2 regions of the Virgibacillus halodenitrificans genome follow, and region 2 is predicted to be linked to the other one. Evidence: riboswitches for the same ligand, from Rfam matches in the RefSeq annotation. Region 2 holds a riboswitch; the other holds the start of a gene.
The links. Region 2 has a riboswitch for FMN ahead of ribD (bifunctional diaminohydroxyphosphoribosylaminopyrimidine deaminase/5-amino-6-(5-phosphoribosylamino)uracil reductase RibD). Riboswitches for the same ligand answer to the same signal wherever they lie in the genome.

Region 1 (15,636 bases), 1.1 Mb from region 2:
AATATGTAGCTGGATTTTTAATGATTCAGGAAGATTGACTAAAGAAATTTTTCAATACAGTTATTTTTTCTTGTCGAACAATACGAGGTGAATGGTTAGTAACATATATCTTGGTTTTTGTACGTTTATCCTTTTGCAAGTTGTAAATACTAACAGAAAGTAGTTAAAAGGGGTTCATTTTATGAGACTTTTTATCATAGTATTTATTTTACTCTTGGTTTCCTGCCAAAGTAATCCAGACAAAACTAGAGAAGTAGAAATGTATAATGCTGATGGCGATTTAGTCGGTAATGCAAAGATAAGCGAAAAACCGGATGGAGTAAGTATTAAATTAAAGTTAGAAGGTTTATCTCCAGGATTGCATGGTATCCATGTACACGAATATCCTTCTTGCAAGGGGCCTGATTTCAAGAGTGCAGGTAGTCACTTTAATCCTGAAGGAAAAGAGCATGGTTTAATGCATCCAAAAGGAGCTCATTTAGGTGATTTACCAAACATTGAGGCGGATGCAGGAGGGCTAGTTGATGCTGAATTGATGCTGGCTGGCGCTACTTTATCTGAAGGAAAGAAATCGATATTGACTGGTGAGGGTACTTCACTTGTGGTAGACGAAGGTAAAGATGACGGGGTAAGTCAACCTGCTGGTAATACAGGTGCGAGAATTATCTGTGGGGAAATTAAAACGGATCCGGGTTCCGAAGATAATTCTGGGTCACCAACTGACCCCACTCAGTTTAATGAGAAACAAGAAGAATAATTTATAGCCACCAAGGACATATCCATGGTGGCTAAGATTAGTTTGCTTCTATTGCCTTAACTAAACGGTTAACTCCTTCTTCTAATGTAGCTTTAGGGCAGGCGATGTTCATTCGCATAAATTGATTTCCTTCTACTCCATAAGAAGCCCCTGGATTTAGTCCCACTTTTGCTTTCTTGATCATAAATTCCTTTAATTCTTCTGGGTTCATGTTTAGATTACTGCAATCAATCCACAGTAGATAAGTACCTTCTGTTTGAACTACTTTTAGTCCAGTACTATGTTTCTCGAACATTTCAACGACGTAGTTTCTATTCCTTTCTAAAATCTCCAGTAATTCATCCAGCCATTGCTCTCCATGAAGATATGCTGTTTCCAATGCTACATTTCCCATTGTGTTTAACATGCCTAGTCCTTGGCTGCTAAAACAGGCATCTATTTTCTCGCGCATTTCTTTATTTGCAGTAACAATATATGAAGCTTGTAAACCTGCTAAGTTGAATGTTTTACTTGGTGCCATACAAGTAATGGTCATGTCTGCTATCTCTTCTGATATGGATGCAAATGGGATATGCTTATTATCGGATAAAGTTAAATCTCCGTGTATCTCGTCAGCAATACAGATAACCTCATGTTTAATACAAAGATCAGCAATACGTTCAAGTTCCTCACGCGCCCAAACTCTACCCACTGGATTATGTGGAGAACAAAGAATGAGTGCTTTTGCTCCTTGCTTCATTTTTTCTTCCAGGTCTTCAAAGTCAATAGTGTAATAATTATTTTTATAAGTAAGTGGGTTCTTGACTAGCTGTCTGTCATGACTGTTAATAACATTGAAAAAAGGCGTGTATACAGGTGTTTGAATAATCACCTTGTCTCCTGGGTTTGTAAGAGCCTGTATTGCCATATGTAAGCTTGTTACCACCCCTGGACTAAAGGATAGCCACTCATCATTGATTTTCCAATTATGGCGTTTATCTAACCAATTTACAATAGAGTCCTTCACATCTTGATCAACTGCTGTGTAACCGAAAACTCCGTGCTCCGTTCTGCTCACTAGCGCATCCAATACTTGCTGTGGAGCTTTAAAATCCATATCTGCTACCCACATTGGTAGAACTTCATCTGTGCTAAATACTGCCTTTCGCATATCCCATTTTACTGACCGTGTATGCAGTCTGTCCTGAATTGTATCAAATAAACTCATAATTTCACCTCATAGTACTTTATTTTATTCTATTATAACAAAGATTATCTTTATCGAGTGATTGTAGAACTTGTCTCGTAATTTTATTTCGGTTCTATAGCAAATGTGGGGTACAAACGTATTTCGTTCATTCTTAGTAGGAGTAAAATGCGACGTAAATTTATTGATGAAAAACTCAGTGAAATATTTGAGGAGAAGTGCCCCATTGATTTTCGTTGCATGCGGACGCTTTCACACCTCCGGGTACAAGCGCGACATCTGTTCGTAACCTCACAGTGTCTTCTTTGCCGCCCGGCATGGCCTCAGCCGCTTCCTCCGCTAAGCTCCGTCCAGGGTCTTCAGCTCATGCTATTCCGGTAGGAGTCGCCGCCCTCCACTACAATCAATTTGTACACAGCACATTCTGGGTGTATGCGAACGCAATTTTTTTCGTAGATATAATAGGAAATAGTAGCGAAGCGGAATATTTCCCCGTAGCGGCAATTTACGCAGCCTCTATATTCTTAGTTACGTCGTAGTTTATCTATTTTGCGAAACATTGAATGACCTTAACTTATATTAGAATCTTTATTTCAAACATAAAAAAAAGCAAAGCGCTTAGCGCTTTGCCTACAGGGGGAATACGAGAAAGTCTTACATTTATAGTAATACCCATCAAAAAGAATATATAAACGTGAAAGAATAAAATTTATTTATTAAATATCGTTTTTAACTACTTATTATTTAAACGCTTTTCCAGCTCTTCTTTTTCTTGCTCATATCCTGCTTTTCCTAATAAAGCGAACATATTTACTTTGTATGCTTCTACCCCGGGTTGATCAAATGGATTAACACCAAGAAGATAACCACTGATTGCACAAGATTTTTCAAAGAAATACACTAGATAACCAAACGTAAAGGCATCAAGCGCAGGGATTTCCAAAACTAAATTCGGTACATTCCCATCTGTATGTGCCAAAAGTGTACCTTGAAATGCTTTGTTATTAATGTCATGAATTGATTTCCCGGCAAGGTAGTTTAAACCATCAAGATTATCTTCATCTTCCTCAATGAATATTTCCTTGTTCGATTTATTTACATGTAATACTGTTTCAAAAATATCCCTTCTGCCATCCTGAACGTATTGACCTAGGGAATGTAAATCAGTTGAAAAATTTGCAGAAGAAGGATAGATCCCTTTTTGATCTTTTCCTTCACTTTCTCCGAATAGCTGTTTCCACCACTCTGCAAAATATTGAAGTTGTGGCTCATAGTTAATAAGCATTTCTATTGTTTTACCTTTATTATAAAGAATATTTCGAATGGCTGCGTATTGATAAGCAGGGTTATCGGCAAGAACAGGGGTAGATAAATCCTTCATTGCGGTTTGAGCTCCGTTCATAATCTGCTCAATTGATATGCCACCAACAGCTATTGGAAGCAACCCTACTGCAGTTAGAACAGAATAACGACCACCTACATCGTCAGGAATAACAAATGTCTCGAAGCCTGATTGGTCTGCCAATGTCTTTAATGCACCTTTTTTCTTGTCGGTAGTAGCGTAGATCCGCTTACTAGCTTCTTCTTTTCCGTATTTTTCTTCCAAATGTTTTTTAAAGATCCGAAATGCAATCGCTGGCTCTGTCGTCGTTCCACTCTTGGATATGACATTAATAGAAACATCTTTTCCCTCTATAATATCAAATAACTCTGCAATATAAGATGAACTCATATGGTTACCAACAAAAATAATTTGGGGAGCCTTTCTTTGCTCCTTTGATAACAGGTTTTGAAAAGAGTGTGTTAGCATATCCAGAGCTGCTCTTGCCCCTAAGTAGGATCCGCCGATTCCAATTACAAGTAATATGTCGGAATCATTTCTGATTTTATCGGCACAGTTTTTAATACGGGCAAATTCCTCTTGATCATAAGTTTCAGGTAAATCAACCCATCCTAGGAAATCGTTACCTGCACCTGTTTTTTCATGTAAATTAAAATGTGCTTTTTCAACAAAGTCAGTTAAATTATTTATTTCCTCCTTATTGAAAAAGGATAAAGCACTCTCATATTTAAAAGAGATATGTGTCATTTCTTAGCCTCCTATTACTACACAATAATTTGTATATAATGTAACTTTACCCAAGTAAATCTGCGAAAGCAAGAAAGAAATAGTATATAATAAGATATTTTGCAAAAGCTACGATAGAGGAAAATTATAAAGGAGGTATATGTATGAATGGAATTCAACGCACTGCTTTAGCGCTTACTATTATTGGTGCAGTTAACTGGGGACTGATTGGCTTATTTCAATTTGATTTAGTTGCAGCACTGTTTGGAGGAGACCAGACCGCTGGTTTTGCCCGAATTATTTATACATTGGTAGGAATTAGTGGTTTAGTCTTAATTCCTCTTCTCTTCAAAACAGATGAAGCTTTTGCTGATCAGCATGCTCCCAAAGGTGTAGACGGTTAAAAAAACAGAGGCAAACTTACCTAAGGTGGGGTTTGCCTCTGTTTATATCATTTAGCGGTATTATTTCTTAAATGAATCGTTTTTAGATTGCTCGATCCATTCTTCCAGTTTATCTTTAAGTGTATTAAAGCCAGCTGTATCATTTTCTTGTTCTGTTTTAACTGGTTGATGTTTTTTAGGACTGGCGGATTTTGCCGGTGCTTCCTCAGTAGCACGAATAGAGAGGGATACTTTATTTTTTTCCTCGTCGACATTAAGAACTTTTACTTTAACCTCATCACCAATGGATAAATGTTCATTAATATCTTTTACAAATCCATGAGTTACTTCCGAGATATGAACTAATCCTTGCGTATCTTCATCTAAAGCAACAAATGCACCGTATGGTTGAATTCCTGTTACTTTTCCTTCTAAAATTTGACCTGTCTCAAATTTACTTGTCATGCTGAACAACTCCTAATATATTCGATTCTTTTTACACAATACAACATTTTAGCATAATTTCCATAGAGAAGCAAAGAATACTAAGAAAAGTAATGGAAAGGAAGAGATGGATGATTCCTATGGATTCACGAGTGGAGAATAGAATTTATTCCTTGTATGTATTGGAGGAGCTCCTCAAACCAGAGGGGTATGTAATAGCCTCAAATTGGGATTATGATAACGGCCATTTTGATTTAAAGATTGATGATGAAGGGAAGTATTATTATTTAAGAATTCCATTTTATGCTGTGGCTGGATCATTGGATTACCCTGGCGTGACTGTTCGTTTGGAAAAGCCCTTTTTACTTGCACATCAATATGAAAAGGGAATTGATGAAGATAGCAGGGGAGGAGCATTCCAAGGTACATTCAACCAATTCCAGCCACCGATAGATCCTGATGCACATATTCCAAACGACTATATTGATATAGGGAAGCAACTTGTAGAGAAATTAGAGCAGTTAGTTATCCCAGAAGGATAGTGAAATAAGTAAATCATCTTTTTTCAACAATAATTCGGGTGACGGATTCATTATATATTCCTTGTTTCGAATGAGACCTATTAATATGTGTCTCTCATTAATATAATCTAAAATAACACTTTTAAACGTTTTACCAATTTCAGATTCGGACAATGGAATGTGGCAGAATTGCTGGCTTGCTAGTAAGCGGATAATATCTTCAAATGGAGTTGCATTGTTGGCGTGATAAAGCTCATGATAAAACAACGCACTCATAAAATCATTTGATCTGATAATAGTATTGGAACCAGCTCGCAATGCGTTTTCAATTTGGATTTTAGATAGGATTTCCGAAATAATAGGTATTTTTGGGTTATTCCCCCTTACAGCAACAATTGTCAAGATAGTAGAATTATCGGCTTTTCTTTCCTCCTCAGAAAAATCGGAGGAAACTAATACACACTTTGCTGCAGTTATGTTAGCCTTTCTGAGTGTATTATCCTCTGTAGGATTTCCGTGGAGAAAATGCACAGGATAATCCTTATAATTTAAAAAGTTTAACGTTTGGTCAATTAAAACTATTTCCTGATGGGTGTTCCTTTTTGAAATGTGTTCGATAATTTGCCTTGTTCGTTCATTCCAGCCTATTATAATTATGTGGTTATTTCCTTTGAAAGCAATTTTACCCGTGGTTAAATCCTGCTCATGTTTAAGTGTAGAGGCAGTGAGAGCAGTAATATAAAATGCGATTAAACCTCCGCCCGAAAGGATTAAAAGCATTGCTAGCAATTTACCCGGAACACTTAAAGGGACTAAATCGCCATAACCTACAGTAGCCCCTGTAACAATAGCCCACCATATTCCATCAAATAAGGTAGGAAACTGAGTTGGCTCAATAATATGAATAACTAAGCCAAATAAAAATAAGAGGAAAAGAACGCTTATAAGAACCCTGATAAGTAAAGGAATTTGTAAATATAAATATCTAACTAATCGTATGCTCATATACAAAGTCACCTTTTTGTAAAAATATTGTAATCACACTTATTTTAGTATGGACAAGATTTTGCAATACTTATACAAAAAGACTGTCACATTATTGGTGACAGCCTTTTTCAATATGTGCTTATGTATGAACAGCAACGTTCAGCCTTTCAGCCCCTTGTTCTTATTTGTTTAATTCATTTTTTAAACTTAGATAAACGTCTTCCCAAAAATCTGTATTATCTCTAAGCGATTTTGTTATAAAAAAAAGCATTTCATTAAATTTTTCTTTAAAATCCTCTGCATCTTCTTGCGGGAGAGCTTCCTTGGAATGGTCCACAAATTGCTGAACTTTTTCTGCTCTTGGCCCCCATTTGGCTACTTCATTACCTTCTGCATCAAGAAAAATGAAAATAGGAATAGAGCGAGATTTGCCGTTGGTCAAGTATTGATCCATTAGTTCGAGATTTTGGTCTCTTAACAGCATACGAACGTTAATGTTAGCTGCTTCCGATAAACGAAGTAGAATTGGGATGTTTAACATAGCGTCACCACACCAGTCTTCTGTGAGCACTATCACACGCAAATTCTGCTTTTTTAAGGCATCGAAAAAAGCTTGGTCCTCAGGTAATTGAAAATTATCATATATATGCAAAAGATTTTCTCTATGTGTTTGCATGGATTCAATATAGTCATCTGGTAAAATTCCCTTGTTGAACCAATCATTTAATTCCATAGTAATTAGCTCCCTTTTATTTAGTCTTGTAGTAAAGTGTATCGATTATAAAACTTTTCGTAAACAAAAGTGCTCTTGCAGATTATTTTTGCTATGATAAAAAAGAATTCATTTTGAGGAGGAATAGTTATGCCTAAAGCTAATCAAGATTTTTTATTAGAATTATTACATACAGCTTCACCTTCAAGTAATGAAGTTGCAATTCAAAAGAAGTGGATAAATTATGTGAAGACTTTTGCTGATGAAATTAGGACAGATCATGCAGGTAATGCAATAGGAGTTCTTAATCCAGATGCCCGGTTTAAAATTCTCTTAGCAGGACATTGTGATGAAATTGCCCTTGTCATTAATCGTATTGATGAAGACGGATTCTTACATTTTGATAAAATGGGTGGTATTAATCCACAGGCAGCAGTCGGTATGAAAGTAACTGTAATGGGTGAAAATACTTCAGTTACTGGTGTCATTGGTGTTAATGCTCAACATCATGGAGGAATTAAAAAGGATTTTGACTTAGAGGATTTATTTATTGATTGTGGTTATAAAACAAAGGGAGAAGCAGAGGACTATATTCAGATTGGTGACTTGGCTGTATACAAAACAGAGCCGGAAATTTTATCTGACCGGTATATTTCCGGTCGGGGATTAGATAATCGCACAGGTTCATTTATCGTTGCAGAAGTGTTAAAAAATCTTGCGGAACGAGGTTGTTCTGTAGGTGTTTATGCGGCAAGTACAGTAAATGAAGAAACGAATATGGGGGGTGCCTATTTTGCTGCTGCAGGGATTGAACCTACAATGGCAATTGCTTGTGATGTAACCTTTGCCACAGACTTTCCAGGAGTTAACAAAAATAAACATGGGGATATTCGGTTAGAAAAAGGTCCAGTATTTGCTAAAGGAGCACCGATTAACAAAAAAATTAATAGATTATTGGAGCAGACGGCTAAGAAGTTACAAATGGCTGTACAATATGAATTAACACCAAGGATGACTGGAACGGATGCAGATAAAATGCGATTAACTGGCAAAGGTGTGCCTGTATCTCTTGTTTCGCTACCATTAAGGTATATGCATTCACCAGTAGAAACAGCTAGTCTAAAGGATATTGATGAAGAGATTGAGCTATTGGTTGAAATGATTGCAAACTTGACCGGTGAAGAAAATTTAAATCCATTGGAAGATTAATGTTAATAAAATCAAATCAGAACCAGCAGACAAATTGTTTGCTGGTTTTTATAATTGGATAAAAATTTGGTATTAACTATGCGTAAGCCAATATATACAGTTCAAGGTATTTACTACCACAATATGTTGCTTCTTGATAAAGATAAGTCCTAATGCTTGTTTATTGTTACAAAATACATACGAATAGTACCATTATTTACATATTAGGTAAAATTTGTAATGGATTTAACATAATTTACTAGGAGTTATTTCTTATTTTTTCATTTCAAGCTACATATTTTTGAAAAAATACATTTAAAAGATCGATATAAGGCCATTTAATTGGATTTTATAGATAAAGTAGGTATTTCTTACCTGAGGTAAAAATGGAAAATGAGTTACTTTTTATTCAATTTTGAATATTATATATTTTAACGACATCGTTCGACAAATTCTCTCTTCATATATGCTTATACTGGTTTTAACAACATAGATTTTGCAAACAACACCTCAGCAATTGTGAACCTATTAATATTTAGGAAAGGAGGAGGTGTTTTTTTTAATGGGTTCCGGAACTCACCTAAAGAGCAAATGGTGTTTTTTAATCAAAAGGAGGGAATAAATTGATAACGAAAAAGAAACGTCGAACGAAGTTGTTTAGTTTAACTGCAACCTTTATTATGGCGGTTTCCCTTATTACACCTGGAATGAGTTATGCAGAATCGAAAGGTGAACTGTTTCAATCCGTGTACGGACAAAAGAATGCTGCACAAGTAAAAATGAGTGATCGGCTTAAAACTGCCTTTACAAAGGACGATAAGGTTACTTTTTTGGTGAAATTTAAAGATAAAGCAGATACACAGAAGGTAGCAAAAGCTGCGAAGAAGGAAGCAGATTCGAAAAATCTTACTTCTACCAAGACAGAGCTGATGCAAAGGTCAGTTGTTGTGTCTGAATTAAAAGCTACTTCTATAGAATCTCAACAAAAAGTAAAAGCTTATTTACAACAGGAAAAGAAAAACGGCAAGGTTGTTAGCTTTAATTCCTACTACATTGTTAATGGGATGGCCGTAACGGCAACAGAAGAAGTTGCTGAAAAGCTTTCTTCATTTGCGGAGGTTGAAAAAATACTGCCAAATGAGAAAAGAGAACTTTTTACTACAGTGACTAAGGATGCAAAAGCACCTCAATCTGAAGTTGCAAATGTGGAATGGAATGTGGAAAGAGTTGGAGCGCCACAGGTTTGGGATATGGGGATTGACGGAACGGGTACAGTGGTCGCAAGTATTGATACCGGAGTCCAATGGGATCACCCTGCTTTAAAGGAAAAATACCGTGGTTACGATTCAGCTACCGGAGAAGTAACACATGACTATAATTGGTTTGATGCTACAGCCGGTCAGGGAGAAGCTTATGATGACCAGGGTCACGGGACACATGTAACAGGTACAATGGTTGGGAGTGAACCGGACGGCTCAAACCAAGTGGGTGTTGCACCAGGAGCTAAATGGATAGCAGTAAAAGCCTTTACAGCTGACGGTGGGACAGATGTTGATTTGCTTGAAGCTGCAGAATGGATCCTTGCCCCAAAGGATAGTGAAGGTAATGCACGCGTAGATTTGGCCCCAGATGTAGTTAATAATTCTTGGGGAGGCGGCCCAGGTTTGGATGAATGGTATAGAGATGTAGTAATAAATTGGAGAGCAGCTCAAATATTCCCGGAGTTCTCTGCTGGTAATACAACCTTATTCAATCCGGGAGGCCCAGGGTCGGTTGCTGTTCCTGCAAATTACCCAGAGTCTTTTGCAACTGGAGCAACAGATATCAATGATACAGTTGCAGGCTTTTCCTTACGAGGTCCATCACCTTATGATGAAGTCAAACCAGATATTTCCGCACCAGGAGCAAATATTCGTTCTTCTGTACCTGGAAGTGGGTATGAAGGCGGTTGGAATGGAACTTCAATGGCGGGACCAGCAGTTTCAGCAGTAGTAGCTTTAATGAAACAGGCTGATTCCAGCTTATCTGTTGATGAATTGGAAGACGTATTAATGAATACTGCTAATCCATTAACAGATGAAGAATATCCCGATTCTCCCAATAATGGATATGGATATGGCTTAGTTAATGCATTTGATGCAGTGTCTTCTTTAGTGTCGGGGCTAGGGACAGTTGAAGGTCAGGTTACAAAAGAGGGGGAAGATAATGAAGCGCCTACTTTTGTACACGAAAGCCCGATAGAAACTTATGAAGGAATGGACTTGGAGTTAGAGGTTGAAGTTGCTGACAATATTAGTGTTTCATCTGTAGAGGTAATTTATCAAGATAGTAATGGAGAAGATCATGTCATAGAAGCTGCTCGTATCTCTGGTGACTATAAGCAAGGTAACTATGCTGTTATTATACCAGGTGAGCATATCGAGGGAGAAGCAATCACTTATTCATGGAAGATCAATGATTTTGGCAACAATGAAGTGAATAGTGAATCCTTCGAAGTAACAGTCTTGCCTGGAATAACCGTTGGTTACACGCATGATTTTGAAAGCACCCCGGTTGGCTGGACGTCATTTGGTGAAAATAACAGCTGGGAATGGGGCACACCAGAATCCGGTCCAGAAAGCGCGGCTTCAGGAGAAAAGCTGTATGCTACTAATTTAGCAGGGGGGTATGATAGTGATGCAAATGCTACACTCGTTATGCCACCAATTGACTTACCTGAAGAAGGAAATACGTATTTACAATTTAAGCAATGGCATGAGTTGGAAATGTACGCTTCCGGAAGAGCATACGATTTTGGCCATGTATTTATATCAACAGACAAAAACGAATGGACTCAATTGATGAGAGTACAAGGGGAGTCCAATGAATGGATAAATGGAGAAGTAGATTTGTCTGAATACCGTGGACAACGAATCTATATTGGCTTCAATATAACTTCAGACGGCAGCGTTACAAAAGATGGCTGGTATATTGATGATGTAGCATTGACTGACGAATCAATGAGTCCAAGTGCCTCACTTGCATTAAATAAGAAAAAGGAAAGCAGTAAAACCAAAGACAATTCTAAGATAAAATCCAAAGGTAATATAGGGCTTGGTGTAATTAAGAGTAAGGAAAAAGCTTCTAAAAAAGAGAAAGTTGATCCTGCAAAAATAAAACCGATTTTACCACAAAAAGAAAAATCACCAATTGAAAGTGAAATGATTAATCCATTGCTTTTGCCAATTGGGGCCAAAGTAAGTGTGATTGAAAGTGGACGTTCCGTAAATACGGATCCCAAAAATGGGCAGTACAACTTGCTGCATGCAGCAGGCGACTATACCCTTAAAGCAGAATCCTATGGATTTGAATCAAAAGAGAAAAATGTAAAGATTGAAAATGACCAAACAAAACAAATTGACTTTACACTAGAAAAAATTGAACAATTCGATATAAATGGAAAAGTGACTGATGAGACTACAAATGAACCTGTAAATGATGCGACTGTGATGGTTATAGAGGATGCAAATATTGCCCCAGTGCAAACAAATGAAGATGGAAGTTATTCACTTACTGCCTATAAAGGTCAGTATACATTAAAAATACTTGCTAGCGGATACCATCCGAAAGAGGTCCAAGTCGACTTACAGGACGATATAACGAAAGATATCCAATTAGAGCCATTTTACACAGTTCCTGGTGGAGAAATTGGGTACGATGATGGTACAGCAGAAAACGCTAGAGCGTTTTATGATGCTAACAATGGCTGGGCAGTTAAGATGACTTTACCTGAAGGGAAAGACACAGCAGTAGTAACGGAGGGAGTATTTAAATTTTGGGATGAGGAGTTCCCTTCTCCTGGAGGTACTGAATTTGCAGTAGAAGTTTGGGATGCCTCCGGTGCAGACGGAAAGCCTGGTAAGAAAATTGCAGGACCAATTTCTGCAGAAGCTATTAGAGATAATAGTGAATGGACTATCATTGACCTAAAAGAGCATAGTATAACGGTAAATGATGATTTCTACATGGTTTATATTCAAACACAGCCTAATACCGGTGCCCCGGGATTAGCTACTGATGAGAGTAGTCCAAATGCCGAAAGAAGTTATCAACTTGTTGGAGGAGCGTGGTCCAAATCACCAGCCAATGAAGGTAACTATATGATCAGAGCAAGAGTAGCTTATGAAGCTGTTGATCCGGTAATCACTACTCCGGAAAAGGATGTTATAACCAATGAAAAAGATTTAACGATTAAAGGTACTGCTTCACCCACTACTACCGTGCAAATCTGGAACAATGGAGAAGAAGCAGGCAATGCCACAGTGGGCGAAGATGGGGAATTTGCCATTCCTACAGAATTAACAGAAGGAGTAAATGAATTTCAAGCTATTTCCCTATTGGAAGGAACTCCTGTTGGTGAGTCTTCCAAAGTGAAGGTAACCTTAGATACAAAAGCTCCTGAACTGACTATTGTCTCACCGGTAGATGGAGAAAAGACAAACAAGGAAACAGTTACCGTAGAAGGTACTGTAGATGATCCGAATCTTGCCACAGTTAAAGTTAATGGTCATAAAGCTACTGTATCTGACGGCAAGTATTCCAAACGGATTATTTTAGAAAACGGCGCGAACACGATTAAAGTAGTGGCAAAGGATCTAGCCGGAAATAAAGCCAAAAATAACGTAACTATTGATGTAAACTACACGAAGCCTGTGATTGAAAACCTCACACCAACAGAAGATAAATATATAAAAGCAGGAGAGAGTGTGAAAATCGAATTTGACAGTGAGCCAGGTCGAAAGGCGACATTCTTTATTCATATGCCACTCACAAACACAAAAAGTCAAATTTCAAATGCAACAGAGCTTCCAATGATGGAAATGGAAGATGGACATTATGTAGGGTATTGGACAGCCCCTAGTAATTTAAAAGCAGATGGTGGTGTGATTGAAGTCAAGGTTACTGATACCTATGGCAATGAATCTCGCAAACAGGCAAAAGGAAAGCTGTTCATAAATATGGATGAATAAAAATGAGTGATTGAAAAGGAGACTGTTGCACAATCAGTAACGAATCTTAAAATAAGCAATCTCTTATGGAAAAAGGAGCTGTCAGCCAATGCATATTATGCATTTTGCGACAGCTTCCTTATTTATGTTCAAACTAATAAAATAGTATTCTATTAAGCAAAGATATTGCAAAATCTTCATAAGGATGTATAATGTAAGTGACAATAAAATAATCGATTCCATCTTCGGGGCAGGGTGAAATTCCCGACCGACGGTAAGGAGCCATGCTCTAAGTCCGTGACCTGCAAAGCTCTTCTTGCTTTGTGGCTGATCTGGTGTAATTCCAGAACCGACAGTTACAGTCTGGATGGGAGAAGATGTCGAACCTGAATCAGGTGCTCATAGCGCCTTGTTTTTCCTATGTATTCAAAATTCAAAACCCTAAAGCCCCGATTAGGCAGGCTTTAGGGTTTATTTGTATGTAGGATAATGGGTGATCCTTCATCACGAGATAGGAATCGATTAAGGTGGAGGAGGAGAAGATGATGGAAAATAAAAATTACTCATCATCACGTTTATTCAAATTAATAATATTATCATTGCTTGGGACTATTTCACTTGTACTGTTTTTCTTGAATTTCCCACTGCCTTTTTTGCCAAGCTACTTAAAGATTGACTTTAGTGATGTACCAGCTTTAATGGCCTCACTTATTTTTTCACCAATGGCAGGAGTCATCGTAGTAGCAATCAAAAATGTTTTATATTTAGCTATTTCAGGAGCAGGCGATCCCATTGGTGTTATCGCAAATTTCCTTGCTGGAGCCATGTTTGTTATCCCTGTATCGATGCTTTATCATCGCTTTAAGGGTGTGAAAAGCGTAGTCTCAGGTTTAGTGACAGGAACATTAATCATGGCTGTTGGAATGAGTGTATTAAATTATTTTATTATCCTTCCGGCGTATGGGAAGTTTATGGGATGGGACATGACAGAACAATTTAAGTGGTTTTCCGTATATGCAGGAGTTCTGCCATTTAATATAATTAAAGGTATTATTGTTGGTTTACTATTTGTTCCATTATTTATTAAAATGAAAAGCTGGATTGAGCAAAAACAAATGAAAGCTGCAGCATAAAAAACAAAGCAGGCTGTCTATTTAGACAGCCTGCTTTGTTTTTTGGTTCTATACGATATTGGAAAAACTTCTACGTTTCGAGGGCTATGTTTAATCTAACGCTTTCAAATACCTGAAAAAATAATTGAGCTCTACCTTAATTCACAGTATAGATATACTGCGACGTAACTTTTGGTATTTAAGTTACGTGTGAAAATATCTTTGTTGTTGGAAAGCTCACTGAAATATTGAAGAGGTGAGCCTCATTGCTTTCCATTGCAGATGGACGCTTTCCGCCGGCATGGCTTCAGCCGCTTCCTCCGCTACGCTCCGTCCAGGGTCTTCAGCTCATGCTATTCCGGCTGGAGTCGCCATCTTCCATTCCAATCAATTGGTATAGACTTTTATCTAAGTTTAGAGTTTGCTCAACTTTTTTGTGACAAATTTATTATAACTTTGATAATCCTGACTTATCCTAGCGGAGGGGAAATATGTAGACTCCAGCGGGAAAAGCGAGACTAGCGAGACCCCGGAGAACGTAACGTTAGTGGAGTTCGAGGAGGCTCGCAGGCCGCCCGCGGAAAGCGTAATATTTTCCCGTAGCGAGATTAGAAAATCATATCCTCTACGTCGCAGTTTCCTCCAACTACGCAGTAAATTCAATTATACATCTTGTTTATCCATTATTTGAATTAGAATTCCGTTTCAAGCAATCATTGATTTTCTTCTTCAACCAAATTACGGGCAGTTGGCATTATTTCAAGTCGCTCCACAGGAATGGGTTTCCCAGATTTCTCACTGTATCCATATGTGCCTTTCTCTATCCTCTCTAGTGCATCATTGATTTCCGTAAGTCTATCTTCACGTACCATATTTAAACCGGCATCTCTTTCTTGTTCGAATTGTTCAGTAGCCATATCTGCTGGGTGATTATCGTAGTCTGCCAGCTCACTAATTGTGTCGTTCGGACTATTACCTTCATTATCGCTTATTTTTGATTCGTTTTCTTTTTTCATTTCTAGTAATTTTTCTTTAAAATAATCTAGCTTTTCTGAATCTAAATGTTCACTCATAAATAAGTAACTCCTTTCCATTTTAGTATTTACTTAGAAATGATACCGATGGTGCAGCGTGAAATACATAGTAAATTTTGCTCTTCGTCCATTATCTTTATTTCCCATACCATGGTTGATTTACCGATATGGAGAGGTCTGGCTTCCGCTGTTACCAGACCTGATTTTTTACTTTTAATATGATTTGCATTAATTTCTATACCAAACACTTGTGACT
Region 2 (15,636 bases):
AATGTTACCTGTCAACTGACATGGAGCTACTGCCCCAACCAATCCAAGAAAGAAAGCAAACAAAATAGGTAAATGCTCCCAACCATATGCGAGCTGCTGTATGGGACGGCTGAAAAGACTTGCAATTTGGTTATATAGTTCAAACATATTAGTCTGTCCACGCTTTCTTTAATTTATCACATGTCCATTATCTAAAATCTGCTCCCAACTCTTCATCCCATCTTTTGAAATAAATGCCTGCCCTTTTATAGTATAAATAGCAAACACTTTTTCCTCCTGTGGATTCTTTGCAATGTAAACTGGGCCATCTTCATTTAGTTCAGGTAGCTCAACTTTTTCTTTACTGGCGTCTGAAAGAGTATACTTTGTCATTTCAGGGCTTGATGTAAAAGAAGCAAAGTAGAGATTTTCCTCATCAAAATAAACAGACGTACCAGTTCCATCACCACTAATTAATTCAAAACGTTCCCCTGCGTCTTCAGAAAGATAAATTCCATTACTAGTAGCTGCAGCGACCCAGTTGGAATCAGATGGATGTATAGCCAGGTGCAGAAGTTCTCCTGCCAATCCAGCTCCAGCAGCTTCGTCCCATGTATCTCCATTATCTACGCTTCTATAAAATCCCTGGTCCAGTTTTGAATTTTTTTGGGGATTCATTAAGAAGATGTCATGGCTGGAGAAGCCAACAGCCATTCCGTGGAAGTCTGTTTCTCCTGCAAAATCAATCTCATCAAGACTTTTGCCTCCGTCGGCGCTTCGCTGAATTCCTATTGGATTTGGTAAGTCCGAATCTTCACCGGGGTGGCCAGAAGTGTAAAACCCATCATCAACTGCATTAAATCCCATATAGTCATTATGGTTTTTAGATGTTTCCAACCATTCTCCATCTCTATATATTTTTAGACCTGTATGGGAAGCAAAATGTAATCCGTTATCTTTACCTGCATAACCTATGCCATGAACATGTTCCATTTTCCCATCAAAAGGAACTTCAAAAGCCTGTTTTTTTCCAGAATCGCTGCACCCAGCTATAAATAGACCCGTGCTAAGTATTCCAATTAGCATTACTCTTTTCATAATCCACGCCCTCCATCACTCTCTATGTATTAAAGTTATTTTATATAAAATTTATCCAGTTTTTGTGCAGGATCTTTATAATAATTGAACTTTTAACAGAATTATTAATATGTCACCGCCCTAATCCCATTTCCATGTTCTTAATTTTCAAACAAGTACATACATATTTAAAAACGCGCGTTTGAATAGTAAAGATTTTTGAAAGTCAATGAATTAAGGAGGTTTGGTACATGCGTATTGGTTTACTTCCCCAGATTTTAATCGCATTTATAAGTGCTATCATATTTGGTATTATTTTTGGCCAAAACATGGAAGTCGTGCAACCATTAGGCGACTTATTTCTTAGACTTATTAAATTCGTAATTATCCCTTTAATTGTTTCATCTTTAATTGTAGGAGTAGCAAGCACTGGTAACATGGAAACACTTGGGAGAATCGGCGGAAAAACTATTTTTTATTATGTTGCCACAACACTTCTTGCTGTTACGATTGGATTGATTTCAGCTTTCCTTTTTTCACCAGGAAAAGGAGTGGACATTTCCTCTACAGGAGAAATACCGGAAGCCACCGAAACTGGTGGTGTAATTAATGTGTTTCTTAACATCATTCCAACCAATCCGATTGAAAGTCTTTCTAGTGGTAACATTCTCCAGATTATATTTTTTGCTATCTTCATTGGTGTGGGGATTACCATGGTGGGCGAAAAAGCTCAACCTGTTTATCGATTCTTTGAAGGTTTGGCCGAAATTATGTATAAAATCACCTGGATTATTATGAAGCTTATCCCATTTGGAGTCTTTGGTTTGCTAGCTCCTATTATCGGACAATATGGGCTTTCTGTTTTGATGCCTTTAATAAAGCTAGTTGCAGTTGTAGCATTTGCTTGCATTGTTCACACACTCGTAACCTATTCATTTGCAGTTAAAAGCTTCGGAAGTATGAATCCACTGAAATTTTTCAAAGGAATTGCCCCAGCTACGCTTGTTGCTTTCAGTACGCAAAGTAGTTCCGGAACATTGCCTGTTACTATAAAATGTACAGAAGATAACTTAGGAGTCTCCCAAAGAGTGTCCAGTTTTGTTTTGCCACTAGGAGCTACAATTAATATGGATGGAACCTCACTCTATTTAAGCATAGCAGCCCTGTTTACTGCACAAGCTTATGGCATCGAGCTTTCTTTTATTCAGATATTAACGATTGTATTAATTGCAACATTAGGTTCCATTGGAGCAGCTGGTGTGCCTGGAGCAGGGCTAGTTATGCTGACACTGGTTCTTACAGCAGTTAATCTCCCATTAGAAGCCATCGCCTTAATTGCTGGTGTGGACCGCTTTATGGATATGTTCCGTACTGCAGTAAATATTACTGGTGACGCCTCTGCTGCTCGTGTTGTTCAACAATTAGAAAATAAGAGAAATGAAGCTTCACTTGAAATATAATTCTCATATACTTTCCATCGATTTAATAAAAGGTTTAACTTTAAATTTTAGGTTACAAACATATTTAGTTATTTCATAGTTGGAGGAAACTGCGCAGTAACTATTCGTGTTTAGATTATGTAAAATAACTGCGTTGCTGGAAAGCTCATTGAAATCGTTGAAGAGGTAGGTAAGCCGCATTGATTTCCGTTGCATACGGACGCTTTCACACCTCCGGGTACAAGGGCGACATCTGTTCGTAACCTCACAGTGTCTTCTTTGCCGCCCGCGGAAAGCGAAATATTTCCCCGTAGCGGTGATTTACGCAGCCTCTAATATTCTTAGTTACGTCGCAGTCTATCTACTTTCCGAATCATTGAATAATCCCAACATATATATTAGAACTAGTAAAAGCAGCTCTACATACAAGATGCAGAGCTGCTTTTAAGCATTCTATTAAGTTTTAAACCTGTAAAATTTTATCACTGAAATTGTCACTTCCAGCTCTGACACGTATTCTACTATTCTGATCGCACCCGTAATAATCGTAACGCATTCAATATTACAAGTACTGCTGCTCCAGTGTCACTTAGCACAGCCATCCATAGGGTTAGCCAACCCGGAAAAATCAGGATTAGAGCCGCTAGTTTTATAAGCAATGAAAAAGCAATATTTTGTTTGATAATAGATAAAGCTTTTCTACTTAGTCTAATTGTGTATGGCAGTTTCTCCAAGTTATCTGCCATAAGCACTATGTCCGCTGTTTCCATTGCGGTATCTGTGCCTGCACCGCCCATGGCTATTCCCAGCTCTGAAGTCGCAAGAGCAGGGGCATCATTTATGCCATCTCCAACCATAGCCACGCTATGGCCTTCTTCCTGAAGCTTTTTAATTGTGTCAACTTTATCTTCCGGCATAAGTTCAGCAAAATACCGATTTACCTTTGTTTCTTTGGAAATCATTTTTGCAGTCCCCTCATTATCTCCAGTAAGCATCACAATTTGTTTCACACCAATATTATCTAACTGCTGCAAAGCATTTACTGTTGTAGGACGTAGCGAATCACTTACAGCAATCATACCTAAGATCATTTGCCTCGTTCCAATTAATACGATCGTTTTACCATGACCTATAGCCCTTTTAATAGAATCAGCGACAGGCTTTAGGTCTACCCCCATTTCTTTAAATAGCTTAGGGTTTCCAGCATAATATGTTTCATCATTTATCATTGCTTGGACGCCTTTACCGGCAATGTTGGTAAAATTCGATGCTTCTATCGTTTCAATCTCTTGCTTTTTAGCATATTCCACAATCGTATGAGCAATTGGGTGAGTAGAATATTCTTCTAGCGTCCTCGCAATGGCAATGAGTTTCTGTTCAGATCCATGAAACGTATGAACTTCTGAAACATTTGGCTTCCCTTCTGTCAGTGTTCCTGTTTTATCAAAAGCAATTGCGTCTATTTCTCCAGCTTTTTCTAAAAACGTTCCGCCTTTAATTAAGACACCTTGTTTGGCTGCATTCCCAATCGCAGAAACAATTGCTACAGGAGTAGATATGACGAGCGCACATGGACAGGCAACGATTAGTAATGCAAGACCTTTATAAATCCACTCACTCCATCCACCTAAACCAAGCAATGGAGGAATAATCATTATTCCGAAGGCAAGCACGAACACAATTGGAGTATAAATACTAGCAAATTTATCAATAAACGCCTGAGCTGGTGCTCTTTGATCTTGTGCTTCTTCTACCAAATGAATAATCTTAGCTATGGTTGTATCTTCTAGCAGTTTTGTTACTTTTACTTCTAAGGATGCATGTTCATTAATTGTACCGGCATATACTTGATCACCGAGGGTTTTATTAACCGGAATCGATTCTCCCGTAATAGGTGCTTGGTTAATACTGGAGCTTCCTTTTACAATCTCTCCATCTAACGGTATACGTTCACCTGGCTTGATAATAATGAGAGAGTTTAGACTGACTTGCTCTGCTGGTACCCTGCTCATTCCATTACTTGTTTTTAACCATGCTTCTGCGGGGGCTAAATCCATAAGCCCACGAATTGATTTTCTTGTTTGTTCCATCGAATTGTTTTGCAGTACATTACCAAGAGCGAATAGCCAAACAACTGTAGCTCCTTCAAACCACTCACCAATTAGAGCCGCACCAATGGCGGCAGCTGACATGAGTACATTCATATCAAGAGAGCGGTTTTTCAACGAATAAAAAGCAGCTTTAATTGGTTTATAGCCATTAATCGCAATAGCAGCTGCATACAAGAAGACGCCTATAAGATTGGAAAGTCCATAGAATGATCCGAAAAACGCAATGGCAATTAAACCACCTGAAAAGTAAATAGAGATCATTTCTTTACTTCTTTGCTTATTAGAAGATAACTTATTTGCGGTTCCATTAACTAGTACAGCTTTATACCCTAGCTTCTCTATTTCTTTAACCATCTCATTGTTTTTATTAGAATGGGAAAGCTTCATCTTTCCAGTGGAAAAGCTAACTGTTACGTCATTGACACCCTGAAGTCGTCTCATGTGTGATTCAATGCTCTTCGCACAATTTCCACAATCCATTCCTTCAATTTCATAAATAGAAGTAAATCCCCCTCTATCTTCCATACTGGCAGTAAAGCCTAATTTATTGACTTCTAATGGTACAGCATCCAATGCTTTCTCCGTACCTGCCGCCACAAGCTTGGCAGTATTATAGTTTAACTTAATCATTTCCAAACCATCAATTTTATTTACCGCTTTTTCAATTGATGCCGCACAGGAAGGGCAATCCATCCCTTCAATCACAAAAGTACGCTTATTAGAGCAGTCATCTTCAGCTTTGTCTTCTTTAATTTCCGAGTTACCAGAACAGCAACTCGAATCGGGCTCTGACTCGGCATTCTCCTCCTCTGCATTGCAACATACTTCGTTAGACACCGTTAACTTATCTTGATCGTTGTTTTGTTCCGTTCCTGTTGTCTGCGAACAACAGGCATTGTTCGAATGATCTGCTTTATTTGATCCACAACATGATTTACCCAAGCTATTTCTCCTCCTACTCCACCTCTTTTTTACAACAAGCTACCTCTTCTTCTACTTCTTCAAGAACCTCGTCAAACATCGTCAATAAGTCTCTGACCTTCTGATTCCTTAAACTGTAATAAATATATTTCCCTTCCTGTCTTCCAACAACCATCCCACATCCTTTTAAACAAGCAAGGTGCTGAGAAATGTTGGACTGACTTGCATTTACGGTCTGAATAATTTCAGAAACCGTTTTTTCCTTGTGCTTTATAGCTTCAAATATTTGAATTCGTGTACGATGTGAAAAGCCATGTAAAAATTTAACCTTAACCTCTAAATCTGAAGTTATCATTTTTGCCACCTCACATATTCATTTATTCTAATATGTTATATGCTCATCATATTAGCAATATCGAATATGTGTGTCAACGAAAGATCATTAACTTTTATGACTATTATTTGAACAAGTTAGATATTGTTCAACTTTAAGATAAATTAATGGTACTATATCATTACATAAAAAAATAAAGAGGTGTTTTAATGAAAGGTAAAAATTCTCCTATCAAAATTACCGTAATTATTACTTTGGTAATTATTGCGTTAATTGTTGCTATTGTGGTGCTTACTAACAATGGCACAGGAAAGGACACGACTACCGGAAATCAACCTTCCATTGAAGGACAACCAGTCATGGGAGAAGAAGATGCTCCTGTAACTATTGTAGAATTTGGAGATTTCAAATGCCCAGCTTGCAAAGCTTGGGGTGAACAATATTTTCCTCAAATAAAACAAGATTATATTGATACTGGAAAGGCTAAATTTGCTTATATTAATGTTCTGTTCCACGGAGAGGAATCCAAGTTAGGCTCTCTTGCAGCGGAATCAGTATGGGCACAAAATCCTGAAGCATACTGGGATTTTCATAAGCAGTTATTCGCTCAGCAACCAGCAGAAGATCATGATACCAAATGGCTGACAATGGATACTATAACAAAAATAGCTGATAACATGGAAGAAATTGATGGAGAGCAACTAAAAGAGGATATTGAAAATAACACGCATTTGGACGCTGTAAATAAAGATACGGAGTTAGTCACAGAGCACAATGTGGAGTTAACTCCTTCGATTATGGTTAATGACAAAATGATCGAGGATCCTTTTGACTATGCAGCTATTCAAGCAGCAATTGAGCAAGAACTGGAAGGTAACTAATAAATGACAAATAAATCCAGGAAACAACTTTATCTCTATTTCGCTTGGCTGGTTTCAGTTATAGCAACACTTGGGAGCCTGTATTTCAGTGAAATTCTTCACTATATTCCTTGTGAACTTTGCTGGTATCAACGAATTATAATGTATCCATTAGCTTTAATTCTTGGTATTGCTACATTTACGAACGATATTAATGTAAAAAAGTATGTACTGCCTCTCAGTTTAATCGGCTGGTGCATCTCTCTTTTTCACTATCTGGAACAGAAGGTACCTGGCTTTGCAAAACTAAAGGCTTGTGCTGATGGCGTACCATGTGATGCAGCGTATATTAATTGGCTCGGTTTTATTACGATTCCTTTTCTTGCGCTCATTGCTTTTACATTGATTAGTATTTTTATGATTATATTAAGAAAAAAATAAGTAAATGAAGAGCCTTTCTTTTTAGGATGGCTCTTTTTACATTTTAAAAAAACACTCAATTTCGGTTCTTTTTTTAAGTTCTAGTTTATTTCCATGTCCTTTATATTAATTGGGGTAAATTCATTTATCTTGCACATACTAAGTTCACATACATAGTAGTGAATGGAAGGTGATCAAGGTGGAAGGAGCTCAAATTCTGTCTACCGAAGATTTAAGTATAATTGCAGGGTCTATTTTGGTAGGTACCCTTTCCAGAATTCTCATCCTAAAAGAAGATTATCGACAGTATCCTAGTTATCCCAACGGGTACTTAATTCACATGATCACTGGATTCGTCGCTGCAGCTCTTGGGGCAGTTGCTCTTCCAGCTTTACTCAGCAAAAATTTTGTAGCAGTCACATTCTTGACTTTGGCTCTGCAACAATTCCGTGATGTGAGAAAAATGGAAAAAGAAAGTCTGAGTGATTTAGAACATACGGAGTACACCTACAGGGGTGCGGCTTATATTGATGGTATCGCAAAAACATTTGAGTCAAGAAACTATATTGCATTTATTACTTCTTTCCTCTCCTCTATTACAATGATGGTACTTCCCTATGCCATATGGATTAAACTGATTGGTGGTTTCTTAGTAGGATTTGCTGTATTATTCTTATTAAAAAATTTCACTAAAGGAAAAAGCATTGGTGACATTGCCCAAGTAGAGAGGGGAACAATCGAAGTGAAGGATTCCAACCTTTATGTCAATGGCATCTTTATAAGTAATATCTTAGGAACGGAAAATGCGGAAAAACTTTTTCAGGAAGAGGGAATGGCTGTTATTATTACTCCCAATGAAAATCATTACCGAATTAATTTGGACAACTTTGGACAAAGACAAGCTGCCTTATTTGAAGCAACAAGAGCCCTGGGAAATAAACGATATGCTTTTACGAGAAAAGATTATGAGAAAGGTAGAGTGGTTATTACAATGATACCGATTAAGCGGGATTTAGATGCACTGATTGAAGCCGTGAAAAAATGTCCTTTATTGGAAAGTGCAAAAAAATCGCATGCTGTCATGAAAACAAATCTGAAAGGAGATTAGTTATGGGAAGAGAATCCAGTTTGAGACCAGAGTATCAAATTTTGGCTTATGTAACCTTAGCGAAGGAAAGGGTTCTTTCAAGCAACTGCCTTTGTCTCCTAGCCAAATCAGAAGATGAAGCAAAAATCTTAACAGCAGATGTTGCCAAAGCAATGAAGGCAGATGTTACAAAACTAACAAATGGTGACTATGTAATTATCCGTGTATAACAAAAGGCGAGAGAAATTATCCCTTCGCCTTTTAGTAAATCTAACCTAAAGCCACATCCAAGATCATCATAATTGTAAAACCAATCATTATACTCATGGAAGCGAGATCTTTATTTCCATTTTCCTGTGAACCTGGAATTACTTCTTCCGCAACTACAAAAATCATTGCGCCCGCTGCAAAGCTAAGTGCATAAGGCAATAAAGGCTGTATTAAAGTTACGGCAAGTGCACCTATTATACCAGCAATAGGTTCCACCATGCCGGAAGCCTGCCCATACATAAAACTCTTCCTCCGGGACATCCCTTCTCTTCGGAGAGGCATAGAAACTGCTAAACCCTCAGGAAAGTTCTGAATACCTATACCAACAGCAAGTGTTATGGCCCCAGCTAAAGAGGCGGAAGGTAAATCCGCAGCAATTGCGCCAAACGCCACACCTACAGCTAGACCTTCAGGAATATTGTGTAACGTAATTGCCAATACAAGTAATGTACTTCTTTTTTTGCTTCCCGGATTTATTCCTTCTGCTTCATTCATAGACGAAGAAGATGGATGGAGGTGTGGTAGTATTTTATCAGATATCCACAAAAATACTCCTCCAAGAATAAACCCTACCGCTGCCGGGACCCAGACTGGAACTGGCCCTCCTTCCGCCATATCCAACGCAGGAGAAAGCAATGACCAGAAACTTGCAGCTATCATAACACCACCAGCAAAACCTAACATACTGTCCATAAAGCGTTGGTTAAATCCTTTTGTCGCAAAAACTAAAGCTGCTCCCAAGGCTGTCATTCCCCATGTAAATAAGGTTGCTAAGGCTGCTTGGGCTACCGGATCCAAATTCAAAAAATAGTCAACCATCATGCAATGCTCCTTTGTTCAAAAATTAACTCTTTTATTTAGATTACTTCATCTATATTCCCACTTTTACTTGTGTAAACCATATTTTTAAATCTATTTGTGATTATAGTTAACCATTTTGCGTGTGGCAAACATTAAGCCTTATAAGTTTATGTAGGGAAATAATAATTGTGAATAGAACAGGGCAGTCTATTCATAAATTGGAGGTGATAAAATGGAACATTGGAAGGCAGTCTTTATGAAGTTTATTATGTGTACCGGGATATTGGGGCTTGTATTAGGTTTATTTTTTGGTGTATCCTTTCCCAATATCTTCATTCTAAGTGTCCTGCTTACAGTGGTTTCCTATATAGTTGGAGACGTTTATTTATTACCAAGGTTTGAAAATTGGGGAGCAACTTTATTTGACTTCATTCTCGCCTTTGTGGCCATCTATTTATTAGGTTCTTTTTTATTTGAAATGGAAATCCCCCTCGTAACTGCTTCACTTGTATCATCTGCATTTCTCGCAGTTGGAGAGTACTTTTTCCATAAATACATGGCTAATCAAGTGTTGGATGGCCATGCTATCCGATCTGATGAAGAAAAGGAACTTATTAACCAGAAACTTCAGGCTGAATATAGCGAAGAGCTGAATCAAGGTATTCCGGAAGATAGAGAGGAATGATTATTGTCTAAGCTGAAAATAAGAGGCACTGGTCTGTGCCCCTTATTTTTATAGTAATGAATGAACGAGTTCTGTTCACAGAAATTAACAATGTAATAACTGTTGCAAAGTTATTTAAATACCTCTATTTCAATTGTTTATACAAGTTAGCCATTTCAATTGCCGTAACAGCAGCTTCTGCACCTTTATTTCCTGCTTTGGTGCCTGCCCGTTCAATAGCTTGTTCAATTGTGTCGGTTGTCAGCACTCCAAAGATGACAGGAATTTCGCTTTGCATTCCAGCATTAGCAATTCCTTTCGCTGCTTCTCCACTGACATAATCGAAGTGAGAAGTAGCACCACGTATAACTGTACCAAGCGTAATTACCGCATCATACGTTTCTGACCCTGCAAGCTTCTTTGCAGCAAGCGGCAGTTCAAAAGCTCCAGGCACCCAGACAACAGTAATATTATCTTCTTCAACACCATGGCGTTTAGACGCATCAATTGCGCCTTCCAGCAGCTTACCAGTAATAAATTCGTTAAAACGAGAAACCACTATACCAAGCTTTAGTTCCGTACCAATTAAGTTACCTTCAATTACTTTTTTCATTCTAAATCTCTCCTTTAGTATGTTAATAAATGTCCAAGTTTGGTTTTCTTTGTTTGTAAGTATCCTTCATTTTCCAATTTTACAGGCATCTGTAAAGGAACCCGTTCTACAAGCTGCAGTCCATGTCCACTCAAACCTGCTATTTTACGTGGATTATTTGTAAGTAACCTCATCTTAGTCACACCTAAGTCTCGTAAAATTTGAGCTCCGATCCCGTAATCACGAAGATCTTCAGCGAATCCTAATTTTTGGTTGGCTTCCACCGTATCATAGCCTTCTTCTTGTAATTTATAAGCCTTTAATTTATTGATTAAACCAATACCCCGGCCTTCTTGACGCATATACAACAAAATGCCCCTACCTTCTTCTTCAATCTTCATAAGCGCCCTGTGGAGCTGTGGACCGCAATCGCAGCGATTGGATGCAAAGACATCACCTGTAAGACATTCAGAATGAACCCGAAGTAAAATAGGTTCCTCCCCTGTTATATCTCCTTTTATAAGTGCTATGTGTTCTTTCCCATCTATTGTATTGGAATAACCAACTGCCCTGAAATCACCAAACTCTGTCGGCAGTTCAATCTCAACCTCTCTACTGATCAAAGATTCATGCTGCAAGCGATATTCTATTAATTGTTTAATGGTGATCATTTTGATACCAAACTTTTTGGCAACTTTTTCAAGGTCTCCTACTCTAGCCATTGTTCCATCCTCATTCATAATTTCACATATTACCCCAGCTGGAGAAGCCCCTGCTAGTACAGCTAAGTCAACCGCTGCCTCTGTGTGTCCTGCTCTTCTCAATACACCGCCAGGCTTTGCAACCAAAGGAAATACATGACCAGGACTTGAAAAATCAGTAGGCCTTGCATTTATTTTCAACATTTCTTGTATCGTTTTTGCTCTTTCAAATGCACTAATACCAGTCGACGTTTCTTTATGATCAATACTTATTGTGAAGGCTGTTTCATGACTGTCCGTGTTATGGGTAGTCATTGGATTAAGTTCAAGCTTCTCGCCGATTTTTTCTGCGATTGGAGTACAAATTAGCCCCCTGCCTTGTTTAGCCATAAAATTGATTGTTTCCGGTGTAGCATATTCGGCAATCGCCAGAAAGTCACCTTCATTCTCCCGGTCTTCATCATCACAGACAATAATCATTTTCCCTAACTTTAAATCCTCCAAAGCATCATTTATTTGACTGAACATCCATTTCCCCTTCTTCCTATATTTGAATACTGACATGTGTACTCTTACATACTTATAATCTATGAAGCCTAGAATCCATTCTGTTGTAAAAATTGCTCTGTTATCTTACTTTCAAATTTCCCTTCTGCTCTGTGTTCATGTACAAAGGAATACAAATACTTTGCCAACATGTCTGTTTCCAAATTAACTTGATCACCTGTACCTTTTCTTCCAAGCACTGTCTCTTTTGCAGTATGTGGGATAATTGAAACGATAAGCGTATCTGCTTCAATTCCAAAGACAGTCAAAGAAATGCCATCTATTGCAACAGAGCCCTTCATAACAATATATTTAGAGAAATCCGTAGGTATAGAAATATGAAAGTAAATGGCGTTTTCAGTAGGTTCTTTCTTTAAAATCTCTCCTACACCATCTACATGACCTGTTACAAAATGACCATCAAATCTACCTGTTGCAGGCATTGCCCTTTCCAGATTCACTTCCATACGCTCTTTAAGTGTGGATAAAGAAGTGCTACGGAAGGTTTCAGGCATGACATCAACAGAAAACTCGGTTGAAGTTAATCTAGTAACAGTGAGACATATCCCGTTTACAGCAATACTGTCACCAAGCTTGATTCCTGGCATTATTTTGGTAGCGTGAATTGTAATTTCCATTGCTCTTCCTTGCTGTGCTACTTTCTTTACACTGCCTAATTCTTCAATTATTCCGGTAAACATTGTGTAGATCCCTTCCTTCGTGGTCTTGCTGCTATTTTTATATCAGAACCGACTTGATTTACGTCGATGAACTCAAGTTCGTTTGCCTGTTCAACAAGTTGTGCTCCGCTACCTCCGACACACGGTATAGCTTGTTTTCCACCAATTATTTTTGGTGCCATATAGAAAATAAGTTGTTGAAATGCATTTTCTTCAATAAAAGAAGCGTGTATCTCAGAACCGCCCTCGACAAGTAAAGTCATTATATTTCTATCACCTAAATCTTTTAATACATCTTCAATAGAAATTACATTTGAAACCAATTGAACAACTTCAACGAATTCATTACTAATTTTTCTCATTTTATCTGAATCTGCATCTTTACCAGTATAAATAATTGTTTTTACAGCTTGATCTGTAAGAACATTTGCTTCTAGGGGAATACGTAAATGCGTATCCAAAATAATTCGAATGGGATTTTTTCCACCTTGGGGCAATCTGGTGGTTAAACGGGGGTTATCTTGAATGATGGTATGTATGCCTACTAATATAGCGTCATGTTCATGTCGTAGTTGATGAACGTCGCGTCTGGATTCTGGAGAAGTAATCCATTTGCTGTCACCAGTTGCTGCAGCGATTTTTCCGTCTAATGAGGTCGCTGCCTTTATCGTTACAAAAGGTTGTTTATTTTTAATAAAGTGAAAAAAAGGTTGATTCAGTTCAACTGCTTCTTTTTCCAGAAGGCCTGTTTCTACTTCGATACCTGCCTTCCTAAGTTTCTTTATCCCCTTACCTGCAACAAGCGGATTGGGATCTAGGGAAGCAATATACACACGTTTTATTCCCGCTTGTATAATAGCATCTGCACACGGAGCTGTTCGGCCAAAATGGCTACATGGCTCAAGCGTAACAAATATATCAGCACCGAAAGCTTGCTCGCCGGCAGCTTGAATAGCATGTATTTCTGCATGTGGTGTTCCTGCTTTAAAATGAGCACCTGTGCCAACAATAAAGCCATCCTTTACAATAACAACTCCAACAAGTGGATTTGGACTTGTCTGCCCTTTGGCTGCTATGGCCATCGAGAGCGCCAATTTCATATATTCCTCTTCCTGCAAAGTAGTACTCCTTCCTCTATTTTATTTCTCCAGTAAAATTATTTCTTAAATACGACAAGCCCCGTACACCAATAAAGGCAGTACGGGGCTATAACATGACGAATAACAAGCATTTAGAATTAACCATTGAAAAAGATGTCGTTAAAAGATTACAGGGCATCGGAAGCATCCTGCAATTTCATAGATCTCATCTTTTTTAATAGTTTACTAATACATATTTTCCAGTCATTCCTTCTCCCATCCAGACTATACTGTCGGCTTTGGAATCTCACCAAATCCACCGTTTTCAATGCAGAAACCGGGTCACGGACTGAGAGGGAACAAAGCCCTCATCACCGCCGGTAGGGAATTTCACCCTGCCCCGAAGGAAATTCTATTCGATTAAAAAAAGTCTATCATATACCAATTTTTTTAACAACTATTTGATAAGGGTCAGTGCTCTCCCTAAGCTTCAAAAGTGTTAAGGTGAGTAGCAACTATAAGCTTTTAACAATTTACCGCTTTTTTAATAGATTCAATAATCGCTTCTTTTATATCATCTTCTTGGTAATTTAACACGGGCATTGTTTCTTTAGGATCAAGATATGCTCCTCTATTTTGCATTTCTGCAGTCTGAGCTGCATGGATCGCTCTTTCTTTTCCTTCATAAGCCAGTTTTTCATCCGCTTTTTGAAACGAAGGCTTCATTTGCTCTAGTGGTACTACTTTTATCTCTGTATCTTCTTGTTCAAGCGCTTCTGCTATAATTTTATAAAACACAGCATAGGACATATTTTCACCACATAAAGCATAACTTTTCTGATGCTCCCCATTTTCCAAGGCACCAACAGTTGCTTCTGCTACCTGCTTTACTGTAACCATAGCTGTTCCACCTTGCAATACAGGCACAACATCTTTCCCCTCTACCTGAGGTAAAAACATCTTCCAAAGCGGCGTACGTCCAGGCATTGTTCCAAAAATATATGGTAAACGTAACGCCATGACATCCATTCCATTTTCACCTTCCATAAAGGCAATTTCTTCTTGCAGCTTTCTTGTTCGTGGATACGCTTCTGTTTCAAAAAGATTTAGATCCTGCCATTTCTCAGAAAATTCCACGTGATATGACCCATGAATCACAAATTTTTTAACACCTGCTCTTTTGGATAGCCGTGCGAGACGTTGGGTTGGCAATACATTCTGTTCATAATAAAATTTCTCAGCTGGTGCCTGCGGAATTGTTCGTTCATCAACTCCCGCTGCATAAACAAAGCTGTCACAATCCCGAAGCAGCTCCACTATTTCCTCATCTGATAATGTATTAATATCTCCTAAATGTTTCTCCACTTCCTCAGGCATCAGCTGATTCATTAGTTTTTCTTTTCTTGCTATTGTTTTTACTTCATACCCTTTAGCTAATAATTCTTTAATCGTTTGAAAACCGAGCAGTCCTGTACCACCCAGTACAAAAGTTTTTGCCATTTGTTACTCCTCCTTACGGGCATAATTTGCCCTCTAGGATTATTCCACCCTTATAAAAAAGTTAATCCTTTTATTAAAAAATGACAGGAAAGTAATATTTCCAATTTACTTAGTATTTATGCAGAAACACAACACCCAACAAAACGGCCTAGACCTTCATTTGTCTGCATATTTTACATTCCCATTTTAACAAGTTTAAACAATCCTTGTTAGTAAAAGGTCTATATTTTTTCTTTCTGCAAGCCGATTGTTTTGGATTTAAAAAGGGTAAATAGATAGTGATAACCACTGAAGAGGAAAGGAGCATTTATATTGATCCATCTATATGGAGTAACCGCACAAGGAAAACTAGAAAAAAACATACCAATAACATCTTTTCATTTTTCTAATTATAAATGGATCTGGGCAGATTTTAACCAGCCCACGGATGAGGAAGTTAATTACCTCACAACAGTATTTCAATTTCATCCACTCGCTATTGAAGATTGTATGCACAGATTACAACGTCCTAAGCTGGATTATTATACGGATTATACGTTTTATGTTACCCACAGTGTACGGTTGGAGAAGGATGA

Region 1: it holds a riboswitch for FMN, as region 2 does, so the genes downstream of both, BME96_RS12300 (ECF transporter S component) here and ribD (bifunctional diaminohydroxyphosphoribosylaminopyrimidine deaminase/5-amino-6-(5-phosphoribosylamino)uracil reductase RibD) in region 2, are expected to answer to the same signal.

The regions. Positions count from the first base shown of each region.
Region 1 is NZ_CP017962.1:2,366,298-2,381,933, reverse strand. Features, by position in the region: gene BME96_RS12350 (superoxide dismutase family protein) at 182-757, shown strand; gene BME96_RS12345 (MalY/PatB family protein) at 795-1,964, opposite strand; gene BME96_RS12340 (glucose-6-phosphate isomerase) at 2,677-4,032, opposite strand; gene BME96_RS12335 (DUF378 domain-containing protein) at 4,176-4,415, shown strand; gene yugI (S1 domain-containing post-transcriptional regulator GSP13) at 4,476-4,859, opposite strand; gene BME96_RS12325 (YugN family protein) at 4,979-5,380, shown strand; gene BME96_RS12320 (potassium channel family protein) at 5,360-6,364, opposite strand; gene BME96_RS12315 (thioredoxin family protein) at 6,528-7,079, opposite strand; gene BME96_RS12310 (M20/M25/M40 family metallo-hydrolase) at 7,209-8,267, shown strand; gene BME96_RS12305 (S8 family peptidase) at 8,870-13,255, shown strand; FMN riboswitch at 13,472-13,617, shown strand; gene BME96_RS12300 (ECF transporter S component) at 13,780-14,367, shown strand; gene BME96_RS12295 (TraR/DksA C4-type zinc finger protein) at 15,060-15,419, opposite strand; gene BME96_RS12290 (hotdog fold thioesterase) at 15,449-15,636, opposite strand, start outside.
Region 2 is NZ_CP017962.1:1,314,380-1,330,015, reverse strand. Features, by position in the region: gene BME96_RS06990 (urease accessory protein UreH domain-containing protein) at 1-147, opposite strand, end outside; gene BME96_RS06985 (F510_1955 family glycosylhydrolase) at 169-1,077, opposite strand; gene BME96_RS06980 (dicarboxylate/amino acid:cation symporter) at 1,308-2,516, shown strand; gene BME96_RS06975 (heavy metal translocating P-type ATPase) at 3,017-5,548, opposite strand; gene BME96_RS06970 (ArsR/SmtB family transcription factor) at 5,562-5,882, opposite strand; gene BME96_RS06965 (DsbA family protein) at 6,071-6,742, shown strand; gene BME96_RS06960 (disulfide oxidoreductase) at 6,746-7,162, shown strand; gene BME96_RS06955 (YIEGIA domain-containing protein) at 7,341-8,249, shown strand; gene BME96_RS06950 (capping complex subunit for YIEGIA) at 8,252-8,458, shown strand; gene BME96_RS06945 (ZIP family metal transporter) at 8,499-9,317, opposite strand; gene BME96_RS06940 (YndM family protein) at 9,532-9,984, shown strand; gene ribH (6,7-dimethyl-8-ribityllumazine synthase) at 10,109-10,576, opposite strand; gene BME96_RS06930 (bifunctional 3,4-dihydroxy-2-butanone-4-phosphate synthase/GTP cyclohydrolase II) at 10,591-11,784, opposite strand; gene ribE (riboflavin synthase) at 11,853-12,503, opposite strand; gene ribD (bifunctional diaminohydroxyphosphoribosylaminopyrimidine deaminase/5-amino-6-(5-phosphoribosylamino)uracil reductase RibD) at 12,488-13,600, opposite strand; FMN riboswitch at 13,826-13,973, opposite strand; gene BME96_RS06915 (NAD-dependent epimerase/dehydratase family protein) at 14,087-15,061, opposite strand; gene corA (magnesium/cobalt transporter CorA) at 15,374-15,636, shown strand, end outside.